One region of the Paenibacillus sp. FSL R5-0527 genome, then DNA from elsewhere that is predicted to be linked to it. Evidence: riboswitches for the same ligand, from Rfam matches in the RefSeq annotation. Region 1 holds a riboswitch; each other region holds the start of a gene.
The links. A riboswitch is a leader RNA that binds a small molecule or an ion and turns the genes downstream of it on or off. The one in region 1 is predicted to bind cyclic di-GMP.

Region 1 (7,423 bases):
TCCCTTCTGCTTAATCTAGTATAGAATATGAAAAATTCAGCGGATAGTTTGTACCGATATCTATAAAACTAAGAATAGTCAGATTATCTGATAAGCGCATCATGAAATGACGTTCATACCGAAAGAAGTTAGCGCCGATATTTTGATCAAATCACCATTTCATTTGACGAATGGCACAGAATTCACCAACATTTACGGAAATTTAATGTCCGCTATGTACGCGGGGCGGTAACACAGGAAGTATGCGTTATCATTGGGTGGCATGTGAATCTATAAATCAGGCTCATAACCCCCGAAAGCCAACTCCCCCCAATTTTCGATGCCAACTTCAATTTTAGAAATCTTAACCTCTTCCTGGGTTTCAGCAAAAACAACGGCTCCCCCTGCCTGCTACCAGGACAAGGGGAGCCGAAGCACCCGGAAATATTGCTACTTGGTTAGTCGTCTGCGGCTTAACCATACACCGAGAACGATCAGTCCGAGACCCGTCAAATAGTACGGATAACGGCTTCCTTCACCGGTCTTCGGAAGCATGGACACCGGCTTCTCCGATGCCGGAGTTTGCGGCTTCGGCTTCTCCGGTTTCGGCTCGCCGCGTGGAATATCCTCTTCTCCGATATCAACGGTAGGCGTTTCCGAATCATCCGTCGAAGGCGTTTGAGGTGTTGCCGGTTCGCCTCTCGGGATATCTTCATCCGGCACTTCTACTTCGCCGGTCGGCGGCGTCTCCGGATTTGACGGAGTCGAAGGATCGCCCGGCGTTACCGGAGTCGATGGACGGTCCGGTCTCGTTGGGTTCCCGGGATTCCCCGGATCGGACGGATCGGATGGATCGGATGGATCGGACGGATCGGACGGATTCGACGGCTCGCCAGGTTTAACGGGTACCTTGCTGTTCGTTACGGTCATTTTCAGCACATTGCCTTGGCTCGTAATACTGGAGTCGATCGTTACGTTCCAAGTTGCCTGATCGATCTTATATCCTTCCGGAGCGGCTAACTCCTCCAAAATATAATCGTCATACAACAGTTTCGTAAACAGGGCTTTGCCTTCCGCATCCGTAGTTATTACAATCGGCGTCCGTTTGCCCGCTGCATCGTAAAGCGCGAACTTCGCTCCCGCCAGCGGCTTCGTGTTGTCGTCGCGGTCCACCTTCGTCACTTCCAGGCTGCCCGTCACGCCGCCGCCCGAACCTGAACCGGAGGAAGTGCGGACAATGACCTCTTCCGTCGTTTCCCTAAGCTCGGTCTTCAGCTGATCTCCTTCGAGGGCCACCTTATTTTGCACAGCTTCTTTATCTCCAGCGGCAATGAACGACTGGTATTCCAAAATATAAGCCGTGGAGATGGCGTCCGTGAACTTTAATTCAAACGTCTCTTGATCCCCGTCAAGCCTTGTGATGGTTAACGTGTAGTCTTTCCCTTTGGTCAATTCTTCCGCTTTGACCGCTTCACCGTTTGCATTGACCTTGGCTTTGTAGAGGCGGAACGAATCCTCGATCAAAACCTGATTCGCGCTTGGATAGTCAATAATTTTGGCGTTGGAAATATGTGACTGGCCTTCATTGATGCGAATCGTCCAATCGATTTTATTTCCATTTTGGGCGCCTTTCTTCGTCACGTACTCGCCGCCGTGCGGAATCGTCACGCTGGCGTTCCATATCGCCGCTTTATCGCTGCCGTTCCACAGCTCAGCGGTATTATCCATCGTCTTGACAATCAACGTGCCCTGCAGCGATGTTTTGAACTCGATCCAGTAGGCGGATACGATCTTGTTCTTAAATTGAACGGTCAGTTTGTTTCCGTTTGCTTCGGACGGTTCCGTTACCTCGTATTGAGCAGCCGGAACTTCAGCGCCCTTCTTAACGCCATTGCGTCCCCCCGTCAGCTCCATCGCATACACCTTTACCGAATTCGGAACAAACTTCTGCTCCTGCTTCAGAACATCCGTTACGATGGCTTTGTCAAGCGGATCGAGATTGTAGTTCATCTTGATGTTCCACGTGATCTCTTTGTTGACAGGATCGTAGCTGCCGTCTTTACCGCCATTGTTTTTCGTATAATCGTCGGAGGAGAAGGCGGCTTCCCGTTGGATCGGCCCTTTCTTCTCGCCGTCCTCGGTCCACGTCATGACAGCTCTGTTCTTAAAATCGAACTTTCGCTCCTTCAGCCAGCCGATGTTAAACTTCGTTTCATACTCGATCGTATACGTGGTGTCAATGGTCTTCAGGAACTTGATGACAAAGCCGCTGCGTACATTGTCGTACTCGACCTTATAATCGCTTTTAGGAACGAGCTTCCCATCCGCTTTTACGATCATGGAATCCGGAACGAATTCAAGACCGCCCTGCGGGAACGTATCCGTAATGACTACATCCTGCATGCTGTACTTGCCGCCGTCCGGCCTTTTATCGCCGTTGACCGTAATCAGCCATTTCGCCGTTTTCCCGGCAAAATCGATGTTCTGTACGCCTTTCACCAGAGCGCGGCTTCCTTGGGCCGGGGTGGTCACTTCCTTGGACGCATCACCCGACACGACTTCGTTCTTCACCTGCTTCCCCTCGGCGATCGTCCGGTCGACCGGCTTCGTCTGATAAACGATCGTATAAGGCGAATCGATATCCTTATTGAATTGAAGGCTGAATCCGTTCTTTCCCGCCGGTTCGGCGGTGTATTCGCCCTTTGCAACCAGATCTTTATCAGCCTTCGAATCCCCGTTGTACACCTTCAGCGAATCGGCAATCCATGTATGAATTTCACTGAATTCGTCCGTGATGACCGCTTTCTCTTTTGGAATCTTCTTTTCATTGAAATTGTACTTCACAGTCCAAGTGATGATTCCGGTGCTGTTATCCACGCTAAACGATTTATCCAAAAATTGGCCGCGGTTTACCGTTACCGTAGCGGTCGATTTGGCATCTTCCGTTCCGTCGCCGGACAGGACAGCGGTGTTTTCAAAGCGCGACTGCTCGCCGGTAAGCTTCGTCGAAAAGCGAATCTCATAAGCCTTGCTGATCGTCTCATCCTGGAACGCAAGCTCCAGTTTCGCCCCGCCGTTCGTTTCGACCTTATATTTGCCGGCATCTACCTTGTCGCCAAGGGCCGCCGATCCGTCACCGTTAACTTGCAAACGGTAAACCTCCACAGAGTCGGCAATAAGCTCCAAACCTTCAGGCAGTGCGTCGGTGAGCACCGCGTGCTTGATTTTTTCCAGCGACTTGTTAACTTGAACCGTCCAATCGATCCGATCTTTGCCAATCGCTTTCCCTTGCTTTTCGATCAGCTTTCCGCCCTTCGGCTTCAGATTCACGATAGCGGTCTGCACTCCGCTTTTTACTGGAATGGCAATAACGACTTCCGTACTGCCTTTAAGGACTTCTTTCTTAAATTCCGTACGAATTTCCAGCTTGCCGGCGATGTTGGAATGACTCTCCACGTAATCATTGAAGGTCATCACAACTTTCCCGTTCAAATCGACCGTAAACCGGCCAACTTTCCCTTGATCGGCAAGAAGCGGGGCATCAATATCCGTAAAAATTTCAAACTGCCGCGGCAGCTCGAAGCTGAATGTATCCCCATTCTTGTAGCCGTGTCCGTTTGGAAGCTCCCACTCATAGCTGAGGTTGACGGCCGCGCCGACGTCCAAACTGCTGTCGGGATTATACACCGCATCAATCACGGTACCGTTTAAATCGGTTAACACGACTTTGGTTAAAATACTCTCCGCACTGGCGACTGGCCTGGCGACTGGCGCCGGCCGGTCATATACGCTATCCGTCACGGATTCTTGCGCGCTGCCCGTCGATTCCTGCACGCCGGCCGCTGCGTTCGCCGTCCAAACGGATGCGCCGTACAGCGTCTGCATCAGCAACAGCAATGCCACAACGATTCCACAAACCTTTTTCCTCATAATCTCTCCCTCTGTCTCTACATCACCCTCATTATATTCGGTTCCGATCCGCCTTCCGTGCGCAATTCGGGCCATGCATCCATCGGACAACATGTCGATAGGGTAATTTTCAGTCCATCACCTCCGCTGATCTTTATTGGCGCACGATTAATTGTGCCTGTATTTTCTTCAGAACCAAATGGGCTTCCGCCATTATATATGCCAATACTATACAATTTCTCAACAACGCCAAATAAGCCTTGGACATATCGTCCAAAGCCTATGTTTATTTCGTAAAAATCAATAGTATTTAGCCGGGGAATAACGCGAGGCGTCTTTAATCATGTTGACCCCGGTCTCACTGCTCTTCCAGCCCGCATCGACAGTTGTATCAATGGTTACCCATTGTCCATTCAAATAAACTTCATTCCAAGCGTGGTAAACATCAACGTATTCCGAAGTTCCCATAACAAGCTTGGCCGGAATTCCGATACTCCGCAACATGGAAGCGAACAAGGAGGCATAGTCGTAACACATCCCTTTCCGCCCTGCCAACGTACGGTTGCTATCGGGAAGGTAGTCCGTCAATTCGCTGGCTGCCAGAGTATGATCGTACCGGATCGTCCCGACAATATATTCATAAATAGCGTGCACTTTCTTCTCGTCGGACGGAGCGGATTGGGCAAGCTTCTTCGCAAGCTGGGCTGCCTGATCCCTTTCGCTCCAATCGACATTTTGCACAGAGTTCAAAAACACTTTGCTGTCATCCGCCAGTTGAAGTGTAACGGCCGCTTCCTGAACGATTTTGTATTTGGTACCGCTGACTTGTTCCAGAACGGTAACCTTATATTCACCATTGCCCATCTGGAGCGGAAATACTTCCTGCCGCTTGTCCGGCGAAAGGACATAGGTATATTTGTCACTACCTTTTGCGATCATGAGCTTCGTTTTGGCCCCGGCTTCCGCATCATAACGAATGACGACGGCGCCACGGTCCAACTGCTCCAAACCCAACCAATCTTCGGACGGGGCAGCTTGTACATCCGGAGCCCACATCAATAACGCAAAAAGCCCTACAATAGCGAACACAATGTTGCGCATACTGCAAACTCCCTTCGGCGGCCAGGCTGCCATTGACGTTTCGTCAAGAAGGCCCTGTGGCTTTGCGTCCCTGTCTTTCGACAAGTTTGCTATTTTCGTAATAGAGTTTCACAGATACTGATACATCTTCTCCAAAAAAACAAAAAAGCATCTTCGTTCGGTAGCTGGCTGCCATTGACGTCCGTCAAGAAGGCCCTGTAGCTTTGCGTCCTTGTCTTTCGACAAGTTTGCCGTTATCGTGATCAACTTTTGTGAATCTATCATATCAAATATATGGAATACCATCAAGAGAAAATTTGGAATTTTGTCGAACTATCATTCTTCCCCCGAACTCACTCGAACTCACCCGAAAAAATAGGACCCCACCAAAAAAATAGCACCTATTCATCCGGTGATCACATTCGATAGAATAAAAATGTACTATAATGTTAGTATTTTCCTAACCGTGCATGGGATAGGAGAATCCACTATTAATTAAGGGAGGGTATTTATGAAGCAAAAAGTTTTCAGTTTGTTCCTGGCGCTAGTTATGATGGCCAGCGTCGGCCTGCTATCAACTTCGCCGGTTCGGGCCGCTGAAGGAGCGGGAACGACCACTATCACCTCTATGGATTATTTTTCAGCGTCGGACGGACCTGTCATCACAAAATCAGGGGTTGGACAAGCCAGTTACGGATTTGTGATGCCTAAATTCAATGGAGGCTCCGCCACCTGGAATGATGTGGTCCAAGACTTGGGCGTCAATGTGAAGGTGGGCGGCAGTTGGGTCGATATTGACAGTGCCGGCAGCTTTGTCTACAACCAAAACTGGGGCCACTGGAGCGACAGCGGCTTTAACGGTTATTGGTTCACGCTTTCCGCGACAACCGAAATTCAACTGTACTCCAAAGCGAATGGGGTTACGCTGGATTACACTCTTGTGTTTCAAAACATCAACAAAACCACCATTACGGCGATGACGCCTACACAAGGGCCGCAAATTACGGCGGATACTACGGGCGGCGCCGGCTTTACCTATCCGGTTTTCAACAATGATCCGGCGATCCCCTTTGCAGCTGTGGCCGATGATTTGAAAGTGTACGTTAAACCCGTCAACAGCAGCGAATGGATCGATATTGACAATAATGCGGCCAGCGGCTGGATCTATGATAAAAACTTCGGCCATTTCACCGATGGAGGCGGCGGCTACTGGTTTAACGTCACGGAGTCGATCAACGTCAAACTGGAATCGAAAACCTCTTTGGTTAACGTTGTTTATACCATCATCTTTAATGAACCCGTAAGAAACTCATATGTCATTGCTCCCTATGATGGAACGACCTTCACGGCCAATGAGAGCGGTGCGATAGGGTTGCCGCTGCCTAAGATTGACGGAAGCGCGCCAGTAGCCGATGAGCTTGGAAATTTCGTATACCAGATCAACATCGGTGGGCAATGGGTAAATTTGGGCGATTCCGGCCAGAGCGGATTTGCATACTCCGCCAACGGCTACAATAACATGTCCGCCGCCAATCAGTGGGGGTATTGGGTCGACCACATCTACGGGCTATGGTTCCAGCCCATCCAGGAAGATCTGCAGATCCGCATCGGCTATCCATTAAACGGGCAGGCGGGCGGAAATGTCGGTGATAATTTCGTCTACTACACCTTTATCGGAAACCCGAACGCTCCCCGTCCGGATGTAACCGATGGCGAGGATATTCCTGTCGGAACGCCAAGCAACCCGGCCATTGAGGGCATGGAGCTGATCTGGCAGGATGAATTTAACGGAACCGGGCTGGACACGGGCAAATGGAACTATGAACTGGGTTACTATCTCAATGACGATCCCGGTACCTGGGGTTGGGGCAATGCGGAACTGCAGCACTATACAAACAGTACGCAAAATGTATTTATCCAGGACGGAAAGTTAAACATCCGGGCCTTAAACGAGCCCAAATCCTTCCCGCAGGATCCAAGCCGGTATGCACAATACTCCTCCGGGAAAATCAATACCAAAGATCATTTTTCGCTCAAATACGGCAGAGTGGATTTTCGCGCCAAGCTGCCTACAGGAAATGGCATCTGGCCGGCCTTCTGGATGCTTCCGCAAGATAATGTCTACGGTTCGTGGGCCGCATCCGGCGAAATTGATGTGATGGAAGCGAGAGGACGGTTGCCCGGCACGTCCAGCGGCGCTATCCACTTTGGCGGACAATGGCCGGCGAATACCCATGTCTCCGGCGAATATCATTTCCCGGAAGGGCAAACCATCGCCAATGACTTTCACGTATATTCCGTAGTCTGGGAAGAAGACAACATTAAATGGTATGTGGATGGCAAGTTCTTCTTTAAAGCTAACAGGGATCAATGGTATTCCACAGCTGCGCCGAACAATCCGAACGCCCCTTTCGACCAGCCTTTCTACCTGATTATGAATCTGGCGATCGGCGGG
Region 2 (7,423 bases), 5.3 Mb from region 1:
GTCCGGCATCGTGCGGTTGTACAGAAATTTTTGCCCGCGTTCGACATAGGAAAGCATAGCGTTATTGATGATGATATAGGTGATAGGCAGCTTGTACTCCTTGGCCGTAAGCACTTCGGAACCGTTCATGAAAAACGAACCGTCGCCGGCGATCACCGCGACCGGACGGCTTGAATCGGCCAGATAGAGTCCCGGTCCGCCGGCCATCGCCGAGCCCATCGCTCCGTAGTTTAGATTGATTTCAAAGTCTCCGCCCGCGGGGACTTCCAGATACTTCAGCACGAAGTTGGTGAATTCCCCGATATCGCACACATAACGCGTATCCCGCGGCATGACCTTGGACAGCTTCTCCAAAAACAGCCGCAGCGACAAGCCGGTATGATTGAGTTCATAAGGTTCGTTAAGCGGCAGCGGCTTTTTGAAAGCTCCTGGCGCAGGCTGAGCCTGCCGGAGAAGATAGGGGACCGCGTCCTGGAGATCGGCGACCACCGCCGCGTCCGTTTTGAAGACCTTCCCCGGCTCTTTGCCGTCGCGGTCGATATGGATCACTTTGCGTCCGGCCACAAGCGCTTCGTTGAAATTGCAGGTAGAGGCTTCCCCAAGGCTTGTTCCCAAGATGAGCAGGCACGAAGCCGGGGAAGCGTTGACGTATTCAAACGCCGCGTCGGTGCTGGAAAACCCGTAATTCCCCAGGTTAAGGGGGAAGTCGGCGGGGATGATTCCTTTTGCCGACGGCGTCGTAATGATGGGCCACTGCAGCCGCTCGCTAAGGCGCATAATCTCTTCGGCTGCGGCCCGCCCGCCGCGTCCGACCATGATGAGACCATGCTCTGCTTCGTTCAGCAGGGCGGCCGCCCGGTCCAACTCCGCCGGATCGAACGGAATCCGCTGAAGCAGCGCGGGATCCGGGGCGGCGGGAAGGCTGGGGGGCGCTTCCATCCGCTGCACATCGATCGGCACGGAAATATGTACTGGCCCGAAAGGAGGTGTAAGGGCGATCCTTACCGCCTTGTCCAGCTCGGCCATGACTTCCGCTTCGTTCATGACCGTGTTGCTGTATTTGGTGATCGGTCTGACGATATGCTGGGCGTCCATCTCCTGGATGGCACCTTTGCCGATCTGCCATCGGTTTACGTAGCCGGTAATCACGAGCAGCGGAGCTTTGGCCCGCATGGCGTCGGCGATCCCGTTCATCATGTTCGCTACGCCTACCGCCCCGGCGCCGGCGCAAACGGCCAGCTTCCCGGAGGTGCTGGCATATCTCGCCGCCATATAAGCCGCTCCAGCTTCATTTTTCGTAATGATCGGCTTCATATCGACATCGATCAACGCATCGTAAATCGGACCGATGATTCCTGCCGGAATCCCAAAAATACAATCCACTCCGGTTTCCTTCAAATACTTGAGTATGGCTTCGGCTATGTTCATATTCCGGATATCTCCTTATCCTAGTGTTGAAACGCATCTCTGTATTCGTTCACCAGTGCTTCCGCACGTTCGATCTCCTCGGCGGAGAAAAAATGCAGCTTGCCTATCGAGGCGACAACGACAATACCCTGAACCGCGCCGTCGTGCATGACGGGAATAACCATGATGCTGTCGATCCCGAACAGAAAAAACTCATCGGCCGATCTGGGATCGTTTTTGACGTCCTGAACCACTGCCGCCGTTTGGGGATGGGCCATCAGTTCGCGAAGCAGGCGGTCATGTTCGATATAGACCGGATTTTGCGCATGTACGCTTTTCCACCGCTCCACGCCAAGGTGATCCGTTTTCGTTTTCAACACCGGGTTCAAGCGGCCTTCCCTGATTTCGTGATAGGCGATATCGGCCACGCCGGTCAGGCGTTCCAGCGCTTCAAACAGCAAAGCTAATCGTTCCATGTCCATCCTCCTCGCTTGCTAGATTGAGTATCTGTTTAATAGGGACTTCAGTTTTTCGGCTTCCGTCTCAAGCTGCTTGGAAGATTCGAGCGTTTCTTCCATGGCGGTCAACTGTTCTTCCGAGCAAGCCATGATCTCCTTGGTCCCGGCCAGATTGACCTCGGTAATCTCGAGCGTCTGTCTTACGGAGTCCATGATTTGTTCCGTGCTTGCGCTGATCTGCTGCGTCACCGCGGAAACTTCCTGAACCCGGGTGGACACCTGCTCGGCCAAATGCACGATTTGCTGGAACGAATCGCCGGCGGAGGTAACGAGGACGCTTCCGGTCTCGACCTCGGTCATGACCCGTTTCATCGCTTCGATCGATTGATCGGAGCCTGTGCGGATATGGCCGGCCATCTCGGCGATATCCTTGGCCGATGCCGCCGATTGCTCGGCAAGCTTGCGGATTTCGCCCGCGACCACTGCGAACCCTTTGCCGTATTCGCCCGCTCTTGCGGCCTCGATAGCCGCGTTTAATGCCAGCAAATTGATTTGACTGGAAATTTCCGAGATCAGCAGAGTGACCTTGTCGATTTCTTCCGTCCGCTCGCCGAGTTGGTTTACGGTTTGCGACGAAGCGACCGTGGTTTCGTAAATTTTGCTCATTTGGTCAACCAGGCGGTCGATGCCTTCGTTGCCCGCATTCGCCTGAGCCGCGGCCTCGGTCGCTTCCTCCGCCACACCTTGCGCTGACAGGGCGATGTGCTCCATGCCTTTTCCGACTTCTTCAAGCATCAAATGGTTGTTCCGTGCACTTTCGACGAGCTGCTCACTACCTTCGGAAATCATTTTGATCGATTCCGTGACCCCTACAACGAGGTCGTTGCAAAACTCCATATTGCCCGTCAAGTCCCGCGACGTATCGGCTACCTTGGCCGACATGTCCTGCATATGCCCGGCCGCTTCCCTTAATTGGGCGCCGATCAGCTTCAGGTGGCCGGCCAGTTCGCTGAATTCGTCCATCACCTGGACGTCGCCGTCGAAGGCTAAATCGCCTTCCGTCATGGCTTTGGTCCGCTCGGCCATTTTTTGGAACGATTTGTCGAGCAGCCCGGCAATCAGCACGGCCTCCCCCGCGCCGATCAAGGCAAACAGGACGATCATCAGCGCGGCGGCCCAGCCGTTCATCAGTCCAAGCAGATAGAAGATCAGAACGAGCACGATCGCCAGCACCGCAAGCGGTCCGGCAACCAGCAACAACAACTTGCGGGCTAAGCCTTTACCGAAATGTGATAATTTCAAGTTACTTACTCCTTTGCTGTCACTCTAATACCCTTAGCAGCTGCCGTTTTCCGTTTTTCGCCGTTTTAACTTTTTAGAAGCAGGTCCCCTCCTTCCTTGTCCGAAGCTTCGCCGCGACGTTTTAACCTGGCCCCAAGCCCTAATTGAAACCAAAAAAAGACTTTCGCGAAGAAAGTCCGGCGGCCAACAAGCCATGATTCGGCATAAGGTTGGCATCCCGGCGGTCATGATTCCGTTAAGAATTTTAGATCCGTGGCTTTGCGTCCCTGCCTTTCGGCCAGGTTTGCGATTTACATCCTATTCCTTGTATTTGGTTGTGAATGATGGGAGAGTGAAGTCGCGGCGCTCCCACAGATTAGGAATATACTACTTATATCGGAAGGCGGGTCCTGATATTTCATAAAATTTTCGGCAAATTCAAAAAATTTTCAATAATAGGGGACTATAAGAGGATGACTTTGGTTCTAGAAAAAGAAGGGAAAATATAGGTCGAATAGGAAGGATGTACTATATATCCCATTTTAGATTCAAGGTATTGATGGCTGACCTATCGCATACGGCTGGGTTCAGTTTTCCTGGAAAGGCTTAGGTGTTCGAAGCAAAATTGGGTTCGCAGAAAATCTAACGGTTGTAATAGCGGCTATTTGACGAAAAAAGCCCTGTTCAAAATTTTAACGGTTGTGAGAAGCGTTATTTGCCTGAAACTAAGCAAAATGAGCCGGATTTCAGTGAAATAAGCGCTATGGCAACCGTTACAATTTGAAATCAACGTTTTTTAAGCGAATAGCGGTTGTGGCAACCGTTAGATTAGTTGTGGCCAGCGTGAGAGCTCACCGGGCTTGCTTAAGCGAAAATAAAACCGCCGGACGGTCAAGCTAAACAAGGAGTTAGCTTGCCATCCAGGCGTTAATTAAGCAGCGCACCCGCCGTTTGGTCAGCTCCGCTCCAGAATGGTAGCCAGCGTTGTGCGGTCGAGTCCTTTGACGAGCCGGATCAGCAGCTCCTTGGCGGCCGCGTAGTCGTCGGTATGGATGATGGACGACGAGGTGTGGATATAACGCGAGCAGATGCCGATCACGCCCGAAGGCACGCCGATGCCGCTCAAATGAACCGGACCGGCGTCGGTTCCGCCTGTGGATACAAAATATTGGTATTTGATGCGGTGCGTATCGGCCGTGTCCCGGATATACTCGACCAGCCCCCGATGCGTCAGCATCGTCGGGTCGTACACCCGCAGCAAAGCGCCTTCGCCCAGCTTGCCGAAGGCCCGTTTGTCGCCGGTCATATCGTTTGCCGCGCTGACGTCCAGCGCAAAGAAGATGTCCGGCTGGATCAAATTGGCCGCCGTGCGCGCTCCCCGCGTACCCAGTTCCTCCTGCACATTGGCTCCGCAGTACAACACGTTGGGCAGTTTTTCCCCATGCAAAGCTTCCAGCAGCTCGATCGCCAAACCGACGCCGTACCGGTTGTCCCAGGCTTTGGCCATGATTTTTTTCGGGTTGACGAGCGGAGTAAATTCACAGATCGGCAAAATCTGCTGCCCGATCTGCACGCCGGCCGCTTCCGCTTCCTCGCGGCTGTCGGCGCCGATATCCAGGTACATCGCTTTCAGGTCGACCGGTTTGCCGCGCTGCGCTTCATCCAGCAGATGGGGAGGCGTCGATCCGACCACGCCGACGATTTTCCCTTTCGGTGTAACGATCTGCAGGCGCTGCGCCAATACCGCCTGGCTCCACCAGCCCCCGAGCGGCTGAAAAGACACCATACCGTTATCGCTAATGCCGGTCGTGATGAAGCCTACCTCGTCAAAATGCCCGGCGACCATGACCCGCGGTCCCTGCTCATCGCCGCGCAGTACCCCAAACAAACTGCCGAGCCGGTCTTGAACGAACTCCTGCGTAAAAGCGGACATTTTCTCCTTAACCAAGGCGCGCAGCTCCCGCTCAAACCCGGGGGCCGCCGGAAATTCGGTCAGCTGTTTAAACAGCTGCTGCGTTTTTTCATTCATCTTGTTTCTCTCCTTTTTTTCCTGCAAATGGCAAGGCCATACGCTCTTTACATTAGTATGAACCACCTTGTTCCGATTGTCCATGCGCCTGAAAAGTCCTGTTCTTTTGCCGCCGGGCCAAGCACCAAATTCGCGGCGGCGCATATACTTTAACAAGCAAGGGGCCAAATAAGGGAGGCAAAAAAATGGAACTCCGCTCCACGGATTGGCTGTTGATCTGTCTTCTCTTTATTCTGCTGGTCATTATTCTTCTATACCTTTAAAAACAAATAGGACGCCTTGGACGCCAGTTCCGTTGTTTGACGCTAATTGTTTTACCCAAAACCCGGTGTCCCGAACCCGCCAGAGCGATCTTGGCGGGTTTTGTTTTGTTCGCTGCTTGCCGCTATGGATGATTTACCAAACATAACAAGCCAGTCGCTGACAAATAATGAATATACCGTGCTTATAAGGCATGAGCAGAAAAAGGAGGGATACCGTTGCCAACAAAAAGTAAACCGGGCGCCCGGGTGAAGCTGAACCATCTGCTGCTGACGGAAGAGGAATACAAGCAGGTTGCCGACCAGCACAAGCCGAAGACAAGCATCTTTGCCAATTGCCTCAAAGCTTTTCTGGTCGGCGGTTTCATTTGTCTGATCGGACAAGGTATCCAGCAGTTGTTCATGACGTTTGCCGGGATGACGTCAAGGGAGGCGAGCAGCCCGACCGTCGCCATGCTGATTTTGATTTCCGTCATTCTCACCTCGCTTGGGGTATACGATAAAATCGCGCAATGGGCCGGAGCGGGCACCGCCGTGCCCGTCACGGGCTTCGCCAACTCGATGTGCTCCTCCGCGCTCGAATCCCGGGCGGAAGGGCTGGTGCTTGGCGTTGGGGCCAACATGTTCAGGCTGGCGGGATCGGTGGTCGTGTTTGGCGTGGTGGCCGCTTTTATCGTAGGGATGATTTATGCGATTTTCGGTTTGGAGGGGGGCCACTGATGCTTATTGGCGCACAAACTTGGGAGTTCCGGTCCAGACCGGCGATCGTCGGGGCGGCCACGGTCGTCGGTCCCGAGGAAGGGGGCGGACCGCTCGGCGGGACTTTTGATTTCGTGTACGACAATCTGGAAATCGACGAAAAGACGTGGGAAAAGGCCGAGCGCAAGCTGCTCGAGCATGCCTCCGCCCTCGCCCTGGTCAACGCGGGGATCGCCCGGGAGGAGTTGTCCTGCTTTGTCGGCGGCGATTTAATGAATCAGATCATCTCCGCCACGTTCGCGGCCAGGACCATCGCCGCTCCGTACCTCGGTGTCTTTGGGGCCTGCTCCACTTCCATGGAGGGCCTGGCGCTGGCCGCGCTGATTGCGGATAGCGGAGCCGGACGGTTCGTGATGGCCGGCACGGCAAGCCATAACTGCACGGCGGAGAAGCAGTTCCGTTATCCGACGGAATACGGCTCGCAGAAACCGGGGACGGCTCAATATACGATAACCGGGTCAGGATGCGCCGTCGTGTCTTCGCAAGGCCGGGGGCCGCGGATCACACATGCCACGATCGGGCGAATCCAGGACCTCGGCGTGAAGGACCCGTTGAACATGGGGGCGGCGATGGCGCCCGCGGCCGCGGATACGCTGGTCTCCCATTTCCGCGACACCGGGCGGGGGCCGGAAGATTACGATTTAATCGTCACGGGGGACCTCGCCTCGGTCGGACATGCCATCGTCAAAGATATTTTGGCCAAAGACGGCGTACCGATGGATAAGACGGAATTTAACGATTGCGGGCTGATGATCTACGACCGCGGCAAACAGCCCTTCGTTATGGCCGGAGGCAGCGGCTGCGGCTGTTCAGCCGTGGTCGCTTACGGTTCGATTTTGCAAAAATTAAAAAACAAAGAGCTCGGCCGCGTGCTGGTCGTTGCCACCGGAGCGCTTTTGTCCCCGCTGTCCTATCAGCAGGGGGAAAGCATTCCCTGCATCGCCCATGCGGTTGCTCTGGAAAAGGAGGAAAGCGAATCATGATTTATGTTTGGGCGTTTGTAATCGGCGGGTTGATTTGCGTTGTCGGGCAGTTGATGTTCGACGTGCTTAAATTGACGCCGGCGCACACGATGAGCACGCTGGTCGTTGTGGGGGCGATCATGGACGGTTTGGGCTGGTACGATCCGCTTGTCAAATTCGCCGGAGCGGGGGCTTCCGTGCCGATCACCAGCTTCGGGAACTCGCTTGTTCACGGGGCGCTGACCGAACTTCAGCAACAGGGCTGGA
Region 3 (7,423 bases), 3.4 Mb from region 1:
TCATTTGCTGGATGCGAGGCATAACGGAAAAACACGGTTCCGGTTCAGCGTCAACGCCGATTACATCATTAAAAACTTCGAACCGGGCACCTCGCCTTTGGAGCAAAGAATCGAAGCCGCGGGGAAGGTAGCCCGGGCCGGATATCCGCTTGGCTTTATCGTCGCGCCCATTTACATTCACGAAGGATGGGAGGACGGGTACCGCCATATGTTCGAACGGCTGGATGCCGAACTGCCGGCCGAGGCGAAAGAGGACCTTACGTTCGAATTCATTCAGCACCGCTTCACGAAACCGGCCAAACGGGTGATCGAGAAAAATTACCCGATGACCAAGCTGGAACTGGATGAAGAAAAACGCAGATACAAATGGGGCAAATACGGCATCGGCAAATATATCTATCCGAAAGAGGAAGAGAAGGATTTGAAAACGCATCTGTTCGGTTATATGAAAGATTTTTTTCCGAAGGCGAAGCTGGAGTATTTTACCTGACCGGCGGCCTGCCGGACGCCGGAGGATGGCGGTGCAGCTTACGGCGCCTGAAGCTCCGCGTAATATTCGGCCAAAAACCGGCCGAAGCTGCGGGCCGCTTTGGGGAGATACCGCCGCTCCAGCCAGGCGATCTTGAAGACGCGCCGGCATACGGGGCTTTCGAGGCGCAGCATTTTATAAGGCGGCGTCTCGTCTCTGCGGCATGCGGGCATAAAAGCTACGCCAAGTCCGGCCTGCACCAGGCTGCCCAAAGCGGACGGTTCGTCCACCTCGCAGACGATGTTCGGCGAAATGCCCGCTTCGCGGCAAAATGACGCGTTTATTTTCCGGAACGGATGGCCGGCTTTATACTCGATGAAAGGCTCGCCCGCCACCTCCTCCAGACGGATGCTGCTGCGCCGTTCCAAGGGATGGCCGGGCGGCACCGCCAAAAACACCTCGGCGTCCAGCACCGGCTGCTCGCGGATATCTGGATGATCGATGGAAGCGGCGGTGAAACACAGATCCACCTCGCCGTTTTCCAGCAAATTTACCAACTCCTCCATGGAAGCGGGCGGCGTTTGCAAAATGCGGAAATTCACTTCCGGATGCTCAGTCCGGTAGGCGCTTATAGCGGAAGTAATCCGGCCCAGGTTGTTCGTCGCCAGATGAATGCTTCCCCGTTCGGTTCCCGCCAGATCGGCGACTTCCTTCCGGCCTTCCTCAAGCACGTTCAGCGCGAGATCCACCTTTTTCAAAAACGCTCTGCCGAAGTGGTTGAGCCGGATTTGCCGGCTCTGCCGGTCAAACAGCGGCACGCCCAAATCCTGTTCCAGGCGGGCGATCGTTTTGCTTAGCGCGGGCTGGGCGATATGAAGCTCCTGCGCGGCTTTTGTCATATGCTCCAAGCGGGCGACCGTCTGAAAATATTGCAGCTGCAGCAATTCCATACCGTTCATTCCTTTCTATCAATATACTTCAGTATATGATTTTATAATTAAATATATATTTTTAATTATCAATATGCAAATATAAAATATCTCATAACAAAGGTTTTTCAGGGGGCATGATTTGTTATGAGAAAGCAGGCAGAGGGTAATTCAGCCGAAAAGCTGATCCGTATTTTGGCGTTTACGATGGTGCTCTCGTCGATGAGCGCCACGATGTTTAATATCGTGCTGCCGGAAATTAAAAACGAGTTCCAATTATCCGTGGCACAGGTTAGCTGGGTATCCACCATTTATATGCTGATCTATGCGATCGGATCGGTCATCTACGGGAAATTGGCCGATGTATTCAGGTTCAAAAATTTAATCACGTTTGGCTTGGCCGTGTTTTGTCTGGGCTCGCTCGCCGGACTTGCCGCCCAGGCGTTTTGGATGGTGCTGGCCGGGCGGGTTTTGCAGGCGGCGGGAGCGGCGGTCATTCCGGCGGCGGCGATGATCATTCCCGTCCGCCACTTTCCGCCCGAACGCCGCGGATACGCGCTCGGCATCACGGCAACCGGACTGGCTGTCGGGGGGGCGATCGGACCGGTCGTCTCGGCGCTAATCGTCAGTCTGGTCGATTGGCGTTGGCTGTTTTGCATGCCGATGCTGATGCTTGTCGCCTTGCCGTTCTACCGCCGTTATTTAAGCGAGCAGGCGCCCAAATACGGCAAAGTCGATTGGCTGGGGGCCGGTCTGCTTGGCGGTGCGGTTGCGTTGCTGCTGCTGGGCGTTACTTATGGCCGAGTTACCTTCTATCTGGGCAGCCTGCTCCTGTTCTTGTTGTTTTTTATCCGCAACCGGACTGCGGCTCATCCGTTCGTGGATCCGCAGCTTTTCCGCAACAGAAGTTATACTCTGGGGCTGCTCATATCCATACTGGCGATGGGGATCGGTTACGCGCTCCCGTTCTTGACGCCGCAGCTGTTGGCGGATGTCAACGGACTTGCCTCGGGCTGGATTGGCTTCGCTATGGTTCCGGGGGCGGCGGTGTCGGCTGTTCTGGGCAGAGCCGGAGGCAAGCTGGCGGATGCCAAGGGCAACCCGTTTGTGTTTTGCACCGCGTCCATGCTGCTGCTGGTTTGCTTTACCCTGATCTCGATCTTCGCGGGAGCGGCGGTCCCCATCATTGCAATATTATTGATCCTTGGCAACGTCGGACAGATGTTTATGCAAATTGCCTTGACAGGCACGATTTCGCGGACGCTGGCCAAGGAACAAACCGGGGTTGGCATGGGGCTGTTGTCGATGTCGAACTTTCTTTCCGGCGCGGTGGCGGCCGGCGTCTACAGCAAGGCTGTGGATCAAGGCGGCAGCGTGCATTGGAACCCGCTAAACCTGTTTGCGAATTCCGGCGTGTACAGTAATATCTATCTCATTCTCGCAGCTTTGGAGATGATTATGGTACTTTTTTATTATTTTTACTTTTTGCGAAATGAACGGCTCCGACTGCAAAGTTCGTCTCTCAACTGAGACTAAAGTCGCAAAAAAATATTAAAAATTTTAGATTTTTTCGTCTTGTAGGGCTAACAAATGACGCCTGCGCTTCCGATAGAGATAAAGAAAGACATAAAACTTTACACGATAATGGCAAACCTGTCGAAAGGCAGGGACGCAAAGCTACAGGGCCTGTAAATTTTTTACTGGCAGCCAGTTACCGAAGGAGGTTTTATTTTTTATGCGTAAATTGATGTTTGCAACGTTGACCCTCGTACTTTTATTTGCCGGTTTCGGCGGAACAGGGGCGCGGGCGGCCGAACTTGAGGGCTGGCTCAATAAGGACAACCTATCTCGGGGAGCGGTCACCATTCATTACGACGTGAAGCTGAATGTCAAGACCAAGCTGGTGATCGAGAAAGGGAACAACAAGTATACCTATAATCTGACCTACGGTGCCCAAGAAGAGACGTTCCCGCTGCAAATGGGCAACGGGGATTACACGATCAGCCTGTTGGAACAGATTAAAGGGACTACGTACCGCCTTGTCCAGAAGGATACGGTGAAGCTTGATTTGCAGGATGAGACGCCGGTCTATCTAAGTTCGACGCAAAATGTGAATTGGAATATAGACGGTCTGGCGGCAAAGAAGGCGGCGGAGCTGACGAAAGATGCGGCTACCGATGAAGATAAAGTGAAGGCCATTTATAATTACATCATCAGCACCATCAAATACGACGACAGCCTGGCGTTTACCGCTACATCGAATTACCTGCCGAATATCGAGCGTACCTTGACTGCCAAGAAGGACACCTGCTACGGCTTTTCCTCCCTGTTTGCGGGGATGCTGCGCAGCGTTGGGGTTCCGGCCAAGCTGGCGATGGGGGCTTCCGATTATGTGAAAACGTATCACGCCTGGAATGAAGTTTATATGAACGGACGCTGGGTGGTTATCGACACGACGGCCGATGCCGGCTGGAAGGGAACGACGACCGCTTTTACGATGATCAAAGATGCTTCGAAATATAAGGCGGACAAGTTATACTAAGCCAATTCAATAATAAGACGAATAGGAAAAAAAAGAGCCTTGAACGACTGTTCAAGGCTTCTTTGTTTGGGCGGGATATGCTAATCTTCTTATTAAGGGGAAGAGTAACCAAGCGGGGGAGTCTGGCTCTTATGAGAGTAATACTTGTGGATGATGAACAATTGGCCTTGAATTATATGGAACGGTTATTGTTGAAGCTTGCCGACGTGGAGGTTGTCGGGAAATTTACCGATCCCGTCAAGGGGATGGGCGAAATTCTCCAAGAGCGTGTGGATGTGCTGTTTTTGGACATCAGCCTGCCGGAAATCAACGGTATTGAACTGGCGGAACGGATTTTGGAAGCAAGACCGGAGATACATATCGTTTTTGTCACGGCGTATGATGAATATGCCATAAAAGCCTTTGAGTTAAACGCTCTGGATTATGTGCTCAAGCCGATCAGAGCCGAGCGCCTGGCCAAAACCGTGGATCGGATTCAGGAGCGGCTGAAAGCGGGACAGGAGCAAGTCTCCGGTTCCGAACAGGATATCAAAATATGCTTGTTCAAGCAGGTAACGGTGGAGGCGCGACATGGACAGCCGACCCTTCTGCAGTGGCGCACAACAAAGGCGCAGGAGTTGTTTCTTTATCTCTTGCAGCACCGGGGAAGGTTGGTCCGAAAGTCTACTTTGATCGATGTCTTATGGCCGGAATACGAGACGGACAAGGTCAACTCGCAATTATATACGTCCGTGTACCATATTCGGAAAACGCTTAAGCCTTACGGAGATCATTTTCAAATTGTGAATACGATGGAGGGTTACATCCTGAATACCCATCAGGTCCGCTTGGATATCGACGATTGGGAGGCCAAGCTGGCTGCGCTGCCGGCCGTGTCCGGCGATTCGCTGGACGCATATTTGGAGACGATGAAAATCTACACCGGAGATTATCTGCAGGAATACGATTACTGGTGGACGGAAAGCGAGCGCCAGCGGCTCAAAGCCATTTGGCTTCACACTTCGCTGGCGATCGCCGATTGGTACCTCGGGCAAGAGCTTTGGGAGAAGGCGGGAGCTTACTATCACAACATCCGCACCCTTCATCCCCAGGAAGAGGCGCCTTATTTTGCCCTCATGAAAATATACGCACTGCAGCAGAACTTTGCCATGGTGCACCGTCAGTACCGCGAACTCGCAGCCGTACTGAAGGAGGAACTGAACGTGGAGCCCAGCCACTACATAACGGAATGGTATGGACAATTTACGGAGAAAGCGGGACAGGCACGTTAACGCCGCCCGCTTCCGGCGTTTTTTTATCATAGAACAAGCAATCTTGACCGGCCGTTGGCCGGTTTTTTTGTTCAGAATTTGTATAGACCTCGCGCGTATACTCCGAATGAACCATTTCAGTCGAATTTTCTGCAGCCTTTTCGCAACGTTCGCAATTAAGGGAGTTTTTTGGAGATGAATGTAGTCGGCCATTTCAGGGACGATTCGCGGGGGGTGGAACTGCCCTCGCTGACGGAGATCGAATTGACGAAGCAGGATAAAAGGAAACGGAGCAGGGGTTTCTATATGGATTACCGGGGGAACCGGGTAGGGATCGTAGCTACGCGGCATGGCCCTGTATTTTTTTGCAATGGTCAGTTTTATCTGTTGCAAGAGCGGGAGCGGGACTATCATTTTTCGCTGCAACGCCGGAAGGGCAGAAATTTTTTTCGCTTTGAGTGGCGCGGCGAGGTCAAGCTGAGGTTCGTTTACCCCCTGGTAGTCTATCGGGACGGCCGAAGCCGGGAAACCGACGAAGTTAGCGATTTTTGCCACTGGCTGGTGGAGGCCGTGAAGAAAAAAAATTTCTTTGCGTTTTATACGTTGGGCTTTGAAGCAGGGGATCAGACAACTTTCGCATTAGAACTGTGAGAGCTATTAAAATAATCATAATTTTTGTTGAATTTTTTTATAATTTGTTGAGAATTTGTTCAGAACAACGAATTAAGATGAAAGCGTCGCCCAATTACATAAAACGGACGAGGAGGGAACTGGAAAAAAATCAAGGTATTATAGATGAACACATATGAAGTAAGGAGGGAGCGCTCTAAAAGCATGAAGAAAAAATGGATGGCTTTACTCATGGCCGGCGCGTTGTTCTTTCAAGGCGTCTTTGGTATGGGAGCGGCGCAGGTCAGCGCAAATCCGGATGAAGCTTCCGGCGGAGAGGCTGCGTTCAGTGCGACCGATGCTACATACGGACTGGCTGCCCCTGCAGCTGCGATTGCGGCTGCGGCTGAAAATGTAGACAGCATCATTAAGGGAGTCCTCGTTAAGGATGCGAAGGGGACGGTAATCGACGCGGTTTACAATCCCGCCAATCAGCAGCGTTCCAAGTTGGGAGACGCCGTCAGCATCGAATACGAATGGGAGCTGCCGGATGGACATGGCTACACAAACGGCAGCACATTTGAATTCAAAATCCCTAAGGAATTTAAAATTTTCAACGAGGTAAACGGCAAGTTGACGATCGACGACGGCAGTTCAATCGCCGATTTCACGGTTGGTACGAACGGCGATGTGAAGATCGTGTTCAACGAAAACGTCGACAATTCGAGAGTCTGGGGCACCTTTAAGGTTAATACGGTGCTTAGCGAAGAGATCAAGGGCAGAGCGGATGTGCCGATTTCTTTCCCGATTCAGGGGGGAGAGCAAAATGCTGTGATCAAGCTCGCGCCGAAGGACGGATCGCTCCTGAAAAAGACCGGGATTGCCGACAAGGACAAATCCATCACCTGGACGATCGACGTCAATACCTCGCTCGAGAAGATCGACAATGCGAAAGTATCCGACCAGATTCCGCCGGGACTGAAGCTGGATGAAAGCTCGATCAAGGTTTACGAGCTGCTTCCGAATGTCGACAGAGGGCCTGACTTGGGGAATTTGGTCGAACCTGGCTCCGCAACCTACGGAACGGCCGTTGAACCGGACGGTTCGGGATTCCAGGTCAAATTTAATCAGCCAAGCATCAATTCGGCTTACCGCATTCAATACACGACATTGGTAACGGGTGAGGAAGAGACCGAATTTACGAACAGCGCGAAGTTGACCGGAGACAATGGCGTTTCGAAGGCGGATGATGAGACGATTACGATTACCCGCACGCCGCTTTTCACCAAAAAGGACACCTCCTACGATAAAGAGACTCAGACGGTGACCTGGAGAGTGCAATACAATTATGGTGAAAAGACGATAACCCCAGCCGGCGAAAGGCTGATTCATGACCGTTTCAACAACAGCATGGAGCTGGTGGAGGATTCGGTCAAAGTGCTTAAGCCAGGAACGAACGAACCGGCTGACAGCATCACGTACCAAGTATTTCCGGTGACCGATGACAACGGCAAAAACGGGTTCGATTTGCAATTTGAATCAGAGGTTACTACCGCCTATGACATTGAATATCAAACCAAAGCGATAGACCGCATTTATAAGGATACTCCGGTTACTAATGACA
Region 4 (7,423 bases), 5.4 Mb from region 1:
ATTGGGCCCCGGTTCCTCAGCGGAAACCGGGTTTCCGCCAAGCGAGATACTGAAGCTTGGCGCCCTGCCTTTATCTTGCGGCTGGGGATCCTTTGGGAGTGCGCTACCCGTTGCGCGAGCACCAGGGTAAGCGACGGACAACAGAGCCTCAGACTTATTCTCGGAGCTACTTGTATAGCGGTCCGAACGCCGTGCAGGCGCGGAAATCGGCGCTTTCCGCGTCTTCGGTGCCGAACAGGCCCCAGGCGCGCGGGCGGAAGATTTTCTCCTTCGGCACGTTGTGCATGCTGACCGGGATGCGCAGGATCGACGCCAGTGTGATCAAGTCGGCGCCGATGTGCCCGTAGCTGATCACGCCGTGATTGGCGCCCCAATGGTCCATGACGTCGTAAACGCTGGTGAACGCGCCGCTGCCGGTCAGGATCGGGGCGAACCAGGTCGACGGCCAGGTCGGGTCGGTCCGCTGATCCAGCGTATCGTGCACGTGTTCCGGCAGATCGACCGAGTAACCTTCGGCGATTTGCAGCACCGGGCCGAGCCCCTTCACCAGATTGAGCCGCGCCATCGTCATCGGCATGCCGCCGCGGGTTAAATAATCGGTCGAGAACCCGCCGCCGCGAAAATATTCCACCGAAGCCGGGCGCCACTGCGTTGCTTTGAGCATGCGTTCGACTTCTTCCGCGCTGATTTCCCAGTACGGTTTGATCGCGGGCGCGCCGTTTTTCGTCTGTTCGCCGGTGCCGTCCAGCGCCGCCGAGCCCGAATTGATCAAATGCAAAATGCCGCCCGCCGCGCGGCCTTCCAGCTTATAGCCGGTCACCCGTTCCACGGAGGAAGGGCTCCAGTACGTGCGCACGTCGGCAAAAATCTGCGCCGTATTGGTCAGCAGGTACCCGAACAGCATGCCGACGCCGTTTAAGCTGTCGTTTTCCGTGGCCACTACATAAGGAGAACGCGTTCCGTTCCAATCAAACGACGAATTCAGCAGCGTCTCCATAAAATCCCCGTTCGGAAAATGATCCGTCCACTGGCGCTGCCCCTGGAATCCGGAGGCGATCGCATGATGACCCTGCGCTTCCTCCTCAAAGCCCAGCTCGGCCAGGCGCGGATTGCCGATCATCAGATCGCGCGCGATCAGCGTCATTTTGACGACCGTTTCCCATTCCCGATCCTTGCGCTCGCGGGACGTTTGCAGATGCTCCGGGTTGTTGTCCGGCCCTTCCTGGCAGTTGTTTTTCACCCAGTCCAGCGCCCGCTTGTATTCCTCGGGGTCAAAAATCTCCTCTTCGATCCGGCGCGTAAATTCGCTCATGTCAACGTATTCGTTCCGCATGCCCAGATATTCCTGGAAAAAGGAGTCGTTCACCATCGAACCCGCGATGCCCATCGATACCGATCCCATCGAGAGATAGGCCTGATCACGCATCATCGCCGCCGCCAACCCGCTGCGGGCAAAACGCAGCAGCTTCTCCTGCACATCGTCCGGAATCCGGTCGTCGCCTTCGTCCTGCACGTCTTCCCCGTAAATGCCGAACGCCGGCAGCCCTTTTTGCGCGTGCGCGGACAAGACCGCCGCCAGATAGACCGCCCCCGGCCGCCCGGTGCCGTTAAAGCCCCACACCGCTTTCGGAATCAGCGGGTCGGTATCCATCGTTTCCGTGCCATAACACCAGCAAGGGGTCACCGTGATTGACAGGCCGACTTCGGCTTGCTTGAATTTTTTTGCCGCGGCCGCCGCTTCCGCTACCCCGCCGATACATGTGTCGGCAATGACGCATTCCACCGGCCGGCCGTTCGGATAACGCAGCTCGGCGCTGAGCAGGCGCGCAACCGCCTTGGCCAGGTTCATCGTCTGTTCCTCAAGCGATTCGCGGACTCCTCGCCGTCTGCCGTCAATCGTTGGGCGAATGCCGATTTTCGGAAATCCGTTTCTCCATCTGTAATCGTTTTCAACCATACCTGTCCTGCCTCCTTGGCCTTGGAATATGGTCTCATTTTAAAATGAGCTAACCGGCTTCGTGAACCTACTATATTGCCTTATTCGCAGCACAAAACCGCAAAAAAGTGAACCTCTCCCGCAAGCCCCGTTCATCCGCCCCGGCATAGCTTCCAAATAGCGCATCCATTGAAAATATGCGGCCTGCCACAAGCGAGAATTTCGCGTTCCGTACACTAGTGATCCTCTCAGCCCGTCGCTACCCCATCCTTCATTGGAAAAATCCAATAGATTGCCAGATATCCAACGACTTTTTGACCTCTCATTGGAAATATCCAATAGATTCCGCTCTAATCGTCTGTATTGCGCCATGCTGGGATTCATCTATTGGAAAAATCCAATCAAACTGCTGCATCCCCACTTCATTTCTGATTCCATTGGAGATTTCCAATCAGAACGCCCGGCCAGGCAGACCGCGAAAACCTTAAACCGCCTCCCGATCATATCGGCTTGTTGAAATGTGAAGCCTACGGTCCAGCTTTTTTTTCCAACCTCACCCGCTTGGGATATAATAGGCGTATCCATCCGATCGTGGGGGAGGAACCCTAGCGTGCCGAAAATCGAAATTCCGCATCGCAAAAGCGACCGTTTTCGCTTCAAAAAAACGCCCGAGCTGCTGTTCGCCGGCCAAGTCGTCGATGAGCGCCGATTTTACGCCCCGCCGCAGATCCATGATTTTTGCGAAATTATTTATATTGTGGAAGGTGCCGGAGAATTCCGGATCGCGGGCAAAACGTACGAGGTTCGCCCCGGGGACGTGGCCGTATACAACGCCGGCGTACCGCACGAGGAACGCTCGCTGAGCCCGGAACCGTTCAAATTGATTTACTGCGGCTTGAATAACGTGCATATCGAAGGCGTCCCGCAAGGGCAGCTGCTTCCCGCGTACGTGGAACCGGTCATTCCATGCGAAAAATACGCCTACAAAGTGGAAAGCTGCCTGTCCGAAATGCTGCAGGAGTGCGATTCACAGGTACTGGGCTACGAAACGCTCAGCAACAACCTGTTGATGTCGCTCATTACGCTCCTGTACCGGATCGTCGACGTCAAACATCCGTTTGACCCGCTCAAGGACAAAAACGAAATCACGGTCCGGACCAAGCAATTTATCGATAAAAACTACACCCGCAGCATCACGTTAAAAGAAATCGCCGACACGCTGTACGTCAGCCAGCATTATTTATCCCACCTGTTCAAAAAGGAACTGGGCGATTCGCCCGTCAACTACCTGATCACCCGTCGCATCGAAGAGGCCAAACGCCTGCTGTCGGATAGCGACGCGCCAATCCATGAAATCGCTTCCCGCGTCGGGTATGGGAATGACAAGTATTTTTCCATGCTGTTCAAAAAAGTGACCGGCCAATCGCCCAGCGCCTACCGGGACGCGGAAAAGCAAAAACGGGACGGGCGTTGAGCACCGGAAAAGTAAAAGCGCGATGAGCGTTCCGAGCGTTGAGCAGCGGAAGTGTGCGGTAAAACGCAGAATCGGAGTAGTCCACTAAACCGTAGCGACGGATTTGTCCGCTAAACCATCAAGTGGGGGCGCAGGATAAGCCGAAGAAAAGTTGTTCTCTTACGTTGGGTATGGGGGATAGACGGGGATAAAGAAGAGACTAGAGCGGTATGCGAACTGCTGCGAACTGCTGCGAACTGCTGCGAACCTGCTACGAACTGCTACGAACTGCAAAAGTGCAGGCGATTTTCGTCGAAACTCCTCGAAACGGGGGGTTCAAATGCAAATGTGCAGTTCATATCCGGTCAAAAGAGACTTTTTTATCGAACGGCTGTAAATCAAATGCATTTTTGCATTTCGCTTGCTCGAAAATGGCGGTTTGCGGAAAAATCAAATGCATTTTTGCATTTGGTCCCCTCCGTTCGCACGGTGCCAGCAAAAAAGCGCGAGCCGACAAAAGTAATGTCCCCCGGCTCTCCAGAAGCGGATTGGAACCCCTGCCAGGACAGCCTTTATTGGAATAAGTGAACGCCGTACACTGGCGCGCAGGCGTTTCTTATGCATCGTAAAACTCCTGAACGAGCTCCTGAATCGCCCCGCGGACAGTAATCTTGCTTACTGCAAACTCCTGCTCAAGCTGCTGCTCGGAGGGGATTTCGTCCCCAGCGGGTAAACGCCGTGGAGAATCCGCTCCTTGATGATGTTTTTAATTTGCAAATATAACGGTCTATCTTTACAGGCAAACTCACGACCCTGTTTACCTACCTTTCCACATCCCCGGGGAGGATTGCTCCATCCCCCGGTGGATTTCCGCCTCCGCCGCCATTGGGGTGTCGCCCGGCACGGTATGCGCCAGTATCCCCGCTGCGGCCGCAAACCGGACGGTTTGCACAGGGGCGAAGCCCTCGTGGATGATCCTGCTGGCGAAGCCCTCCAGCTCGCCGTGGATGATCCCGCTGGCGAAACCGTCTCCCACCCCATTCTATTTTTCCGTCCACGACGTCGATCTTTTCTCCGGTCCCCCGTTTAAGATGGCGGAGAACGAATCTTTCTTTCACTTTACTCGCCTCTTTTGGATAAACGTTATAATGTTTAATGGCGAATCGATATGTTCATTAGAAAGTGCGTCGTGAATATTCACGACGCACTTTCTATTTTTACTTTATTGTCAGTTCGTATAAATGTTTTTTTCCTTCATAAGTAAATTGAATTTCCCCGCTATCGAATTCGAAATCCCTAAGTATCTCTTTCTGACCGGTTTTGGTGTTATAGACAAATGCTTCATTGGTGTAACTCCCATCCGGATTGCCTGGCGTAGTGTAAACGCCCACGTACAAACCTTCCGAATTATCTATTGTATAATGATAAAATCTGCCTCCAGAGGCATGAAATTCTTCGATGACCTTGTTGCTGCTTGGATCATTAACATTCATTGCCCATAATTGTTGTCTTAGAGGCTGAGCGCCACCACGAAAATCGGAAACGGTATGATATAAAATCGTATCGTTTACGGCAAATAAGTCATCAACTTCGACATCGGCTTCGCCATCTTTGAGGGGGAGGGTTAGAAGTTTCGTCGATGTGTTGATATCCAGCGTATTATCTTTTGCATTACTTAGATATATACTAAAAGGCTCGGTAGGATAGTACTCTGGATAACTTTCCGTATCAGGACGCTGCTCTAGCGTAGGCGCAGGAATCCAGACCATTCCTTTGGGTGTTTTAACGGCAAAGGTATATTTCTCCGCATTTTCGTCTTTTACTGCCACCTTATAAATCTCGCCATCGACATCGAGACTGATTGTTTTTTGAGATCCCTTACTATTATCAGTTGCAGGGCTGGTTTCATTTTTCGTTTGAGTAACTTCTGTTTTTGTTTTTTCCGTGGAAGCAGGCGCGCTTGTTATATTCCCGCAAGCCGATAGAATCGCCGAACAAATCATGATACCTATTACAAACTGGAGTGCCTTTTTGTTCAATACATTTGAGCTCCTTTAACCAAAATTTCATGCGCTTCTTTTATTGTATAACAATGCTACACTAGTTCTGTGTCATTTCTGCTATTTAATGTTTGAAATTATTTAACCATTGAAAAAAGAGGAACACCGTTTGTCTTTTTACGATAATATCCCAAAAAAAGTATGCCCTTTCTTTGTGAATATTTCCCATTTTTTAGAAGATTGGATTGTCTATACTGTGATTATTTTATCTATTACATTGTTGACAAGTGCTTTTTTTTGAAATATATTGAAATTGTTTGATAGGATATTAGTAATATTTTACTACGAGCAGGTCTTTTTAACTATAATCGAATATTCGGCACACTAATCGAAAGATTAGGTCGCAAAGCCTTGGAGTCTAACAATTCGACAAGCGAATTAATGACCGTCCGGCTGCATAACAATGAATACTATTGTTTATGCAGCCTTTTTTATTTTCACCTCGTTCTCAACGGATTTTTCCGTGAGATATATAATATACCCAAAGCAAGGAGGGTAGAAAATTAGTGCCTGAAAGGGAGGAATTCTATGAAAAAATGAGGAGGAACCAATGAAACGCGGGTTAAAAATAATATTGTCCTGGATTTGCATGTTTTCGCTTTTTGCCAGCCCCCTGTCCGTCTTCGGCGCAAGTTTGGGGGACCCCGTCTGGCCGAATCCCGGAGCCATTCAATTGAGCAAAACCGCCCAACCTACAGGGAGCCCTGGCGAATGGGAAATTACGCTCAAGGCTGAGGGAAAAAACGTCCGGACAAGCTCGGACATCGTGCTGGTCATCGATAAGTCGGGGAGCATGGACCAGCGAAGCGGATGGTTTACACCATCGAAGATGGATAACGCTAAAGATGCCGCAAAGAAATTTGTGGATAATTTGCTGTTACCAAACTCTTCCACCCAAATCGCTGTGGTCTCATTTAATAAATCCTCTACCCTTGTCTCAGGTTTTAAAGGTGCTGGCAATAAGAACGCTTTGAAAAATGCCATAGAAGGTATTGAACCGACCGGCGGAACGAATATCCAGGCGGGCTTGAAGAAAGCTAGTGACCTGTTGGCGAACAGTATCGCGCAAAACAAAATAATCGTGTTGTTAAGCGACGGTGAACCGACATTCAGCTTCAAGGGAACACATGCTGAAGGATTCAACTGGCCTAACAGCAGCAACAACTTTTCGATTACGAGTTTTGATTACGGAAAAACCCTTGGGACAGGTGCAGATTTTACTTTTAAAAACTATGATTGTAATATCTTTGGTTTTAACTGTAAAAACGACACCTACAACATTAACAATTATCAAGTCAAGGATAACGGCATCGGTACCATTTCCGAAGCAAAAATCGCCAAAGATGCAGGGCTCAAGATCTTTTCGGTAGGCTTGGAAGTTTCAAACAACAGCAACGCGATAAATGTGTTAAAAGACATTCAAAGCGAAGGCTACTTCCCTGCCAACAGCGATGAATTGAACACGATTTTCCGCGAAATGGCCGGAAAGATTTCCTATGCGGCTCAAAATGCCAAAGTCGTTGATCCGATGGGAGACATGTTCAATCTCAAGAAACAAGGCGAACAAGTCAGTCCTCAGGATTATTCCGCATCGCAAGGTACGGTAACTTGGAACGCCGCAACCGAGACATTTACTTGGGACGTCGGCAATATCGCCGAAGGTGAACCTGCTACATTAACTTACAAAGTGGTCTTGGACCAATCCAAAAACCCCGTTTCTAATGTCCTCTATCCTACGAACGGCAAAACGACAATCGAATATACGAATGTTACGGGCGAGAAAGTTTCGAAGGATTTTGAGGTGCCGAAAGTAAGCATCGGCAACGGTTCCATCCTCATGAAGGGCTATAAAGTCAATGCGAGCGGCAAGCCTGTCAATGCCGAAGGCGTTGAAGTGGAAGGGCCGGAATTCGCGGAATCGCTTTATAGCGAGTACTACAAGGATCAAAACGGGAATGAGGCTTTGCCGATCGG

Region 2: linked by a shared signal. The riboswitch ahead of NYE69_RS25485 (methyl-accepting chemotaxis protein) and the one ahead of NYE69_RS02050 (transglutaminase-like domain-containing protein) in region 1 are both predicted to bind cyclic di-GMP.
Region 3: linked by a shared signal. The riboswitch ahead of NYE69_RS16665 (transglutaminase-like domain-containing protein) and the one ahead of NYE69_RS02050 (transglutaminase-like domain-containing protein) in region 1 are both predicted to bind cyclic di-GMP.
Region 4: linked by a shared signal. The riboswitch ahead of NYE69_RS25750 (S-layer homology domain-containing protein) and the one ahead of NYE69_RS02050 (transglutaminase-like domain-containing protein) in region 1 are both predicted to bind cyclic di-GMP.

Annotation. Positions count from the first base shown of each region.
Region 1 is NZ_JBBOYI010000001.1:445,537-452,959, forward strand. Features, by position in the region: gene NYE69_RS02045 (collagen binding domain-containing protein) at 430-3,909, opposite strand; gene NYE69_RS02050 (transglutaminase-like domain-containing protein) at 4,189-4,989, opposite strand; cyclic di-GMP riboswitch class I at 5,003-5,090, opposite strand; cyclic di-GMP riboswitch class I at 5,146-5,231, opposite strand; gene NYE69_RS02055 (glycoside hydrolase family 16 protein) at 5,480-7,423, shown strand, end outside.
Region 2 is NZ_JBBOYI010000001.1:5,722,951-5,730,373, reverse strand. Features, by position in the region: gene NYE69_RS25495 (thiamine pyrophosphate-binding protein) at 1-1,428, opposite strand, end outside; gene NYE69_RS25490 (GAF domain-containing protein) at 1,449-1,883, opposite strand; gene NYE69_RS25485 (methyl-accepting chemotaxis protein) at 1,902-3,167, opposite strand; cyclic di-GMP riboswitch class I at 3,376-3,465, opposite strand; gene NYE69_RS25480 (M42 family metallopeptidase) at 4,102-5,175, opposite strand; gene spoVAC (stage V sporulation protein AC) at 5,655-6,155, shown strand; gene spoVAD (stage V sporulation protein AD) at 6,155-7,177, shown strand; gene spoVAE (stage V sporulation protein AE) at 7,174-7,423, shown strand, end outside.
Region 3 is NZ_JBBOYI010000001.1:3,799,467-3,806,889, forward strand. Features, by position in the region: gene splB (spore photoproduct lyase) at 1-490, shown strand, start outside; gene NYE69_RS16655 (LysR family transcriptional regulator) at 529-1,419, opposite strand; gene NYE69_RS16660 (MFS transporter) at 1,546-2,928, shown strand; cyclic di-GMP riboswitch class I at 3,035-3,117, shown strand; gene NYE69_RS16665 (transglutaminase-like domain-containing protein) at 3,134-3,940, shown strand; gene NYE69_RS16670 (response regulator) at 4,072-5,211, shown strand; gene NYE69_RS16675 (hypothetical protein) at 5,386-5,841, shown strand; gene NYE69_RS16680 (collagen binding domain-containing protein) at 6,025-7,423, shown strand, end outside.
Region 4 is NZ_JBBOYI010000001.1:5,797,072-5,804,494, forward strand. Features, by position in the region: gene NYE69_RS25725 (L-fucose isomerase) at 167-1,957, opposite strand; gene NYE69_RS25730 (AraC family transcriptional regulator) at 2,547-3,410, shown strand; partial or broken gene NYE69_RS25735 (GntR family transcriptional regulator) at 4,015-4,166, opposite strand; gene NYE69_RS25740 (hypothetical protein) at 4,207-4,425, opposite strand; gene NYE69_RS25745 (hypothetical protein) at 4,607-5,428, opposite strand; cyclic di-GMP riboswitch class I at 5,758-5,850, shown strand; gene NYE69_RS25750 (S-layer homology domain-containing protein) at 6,000-7,423, shown strand, end outside.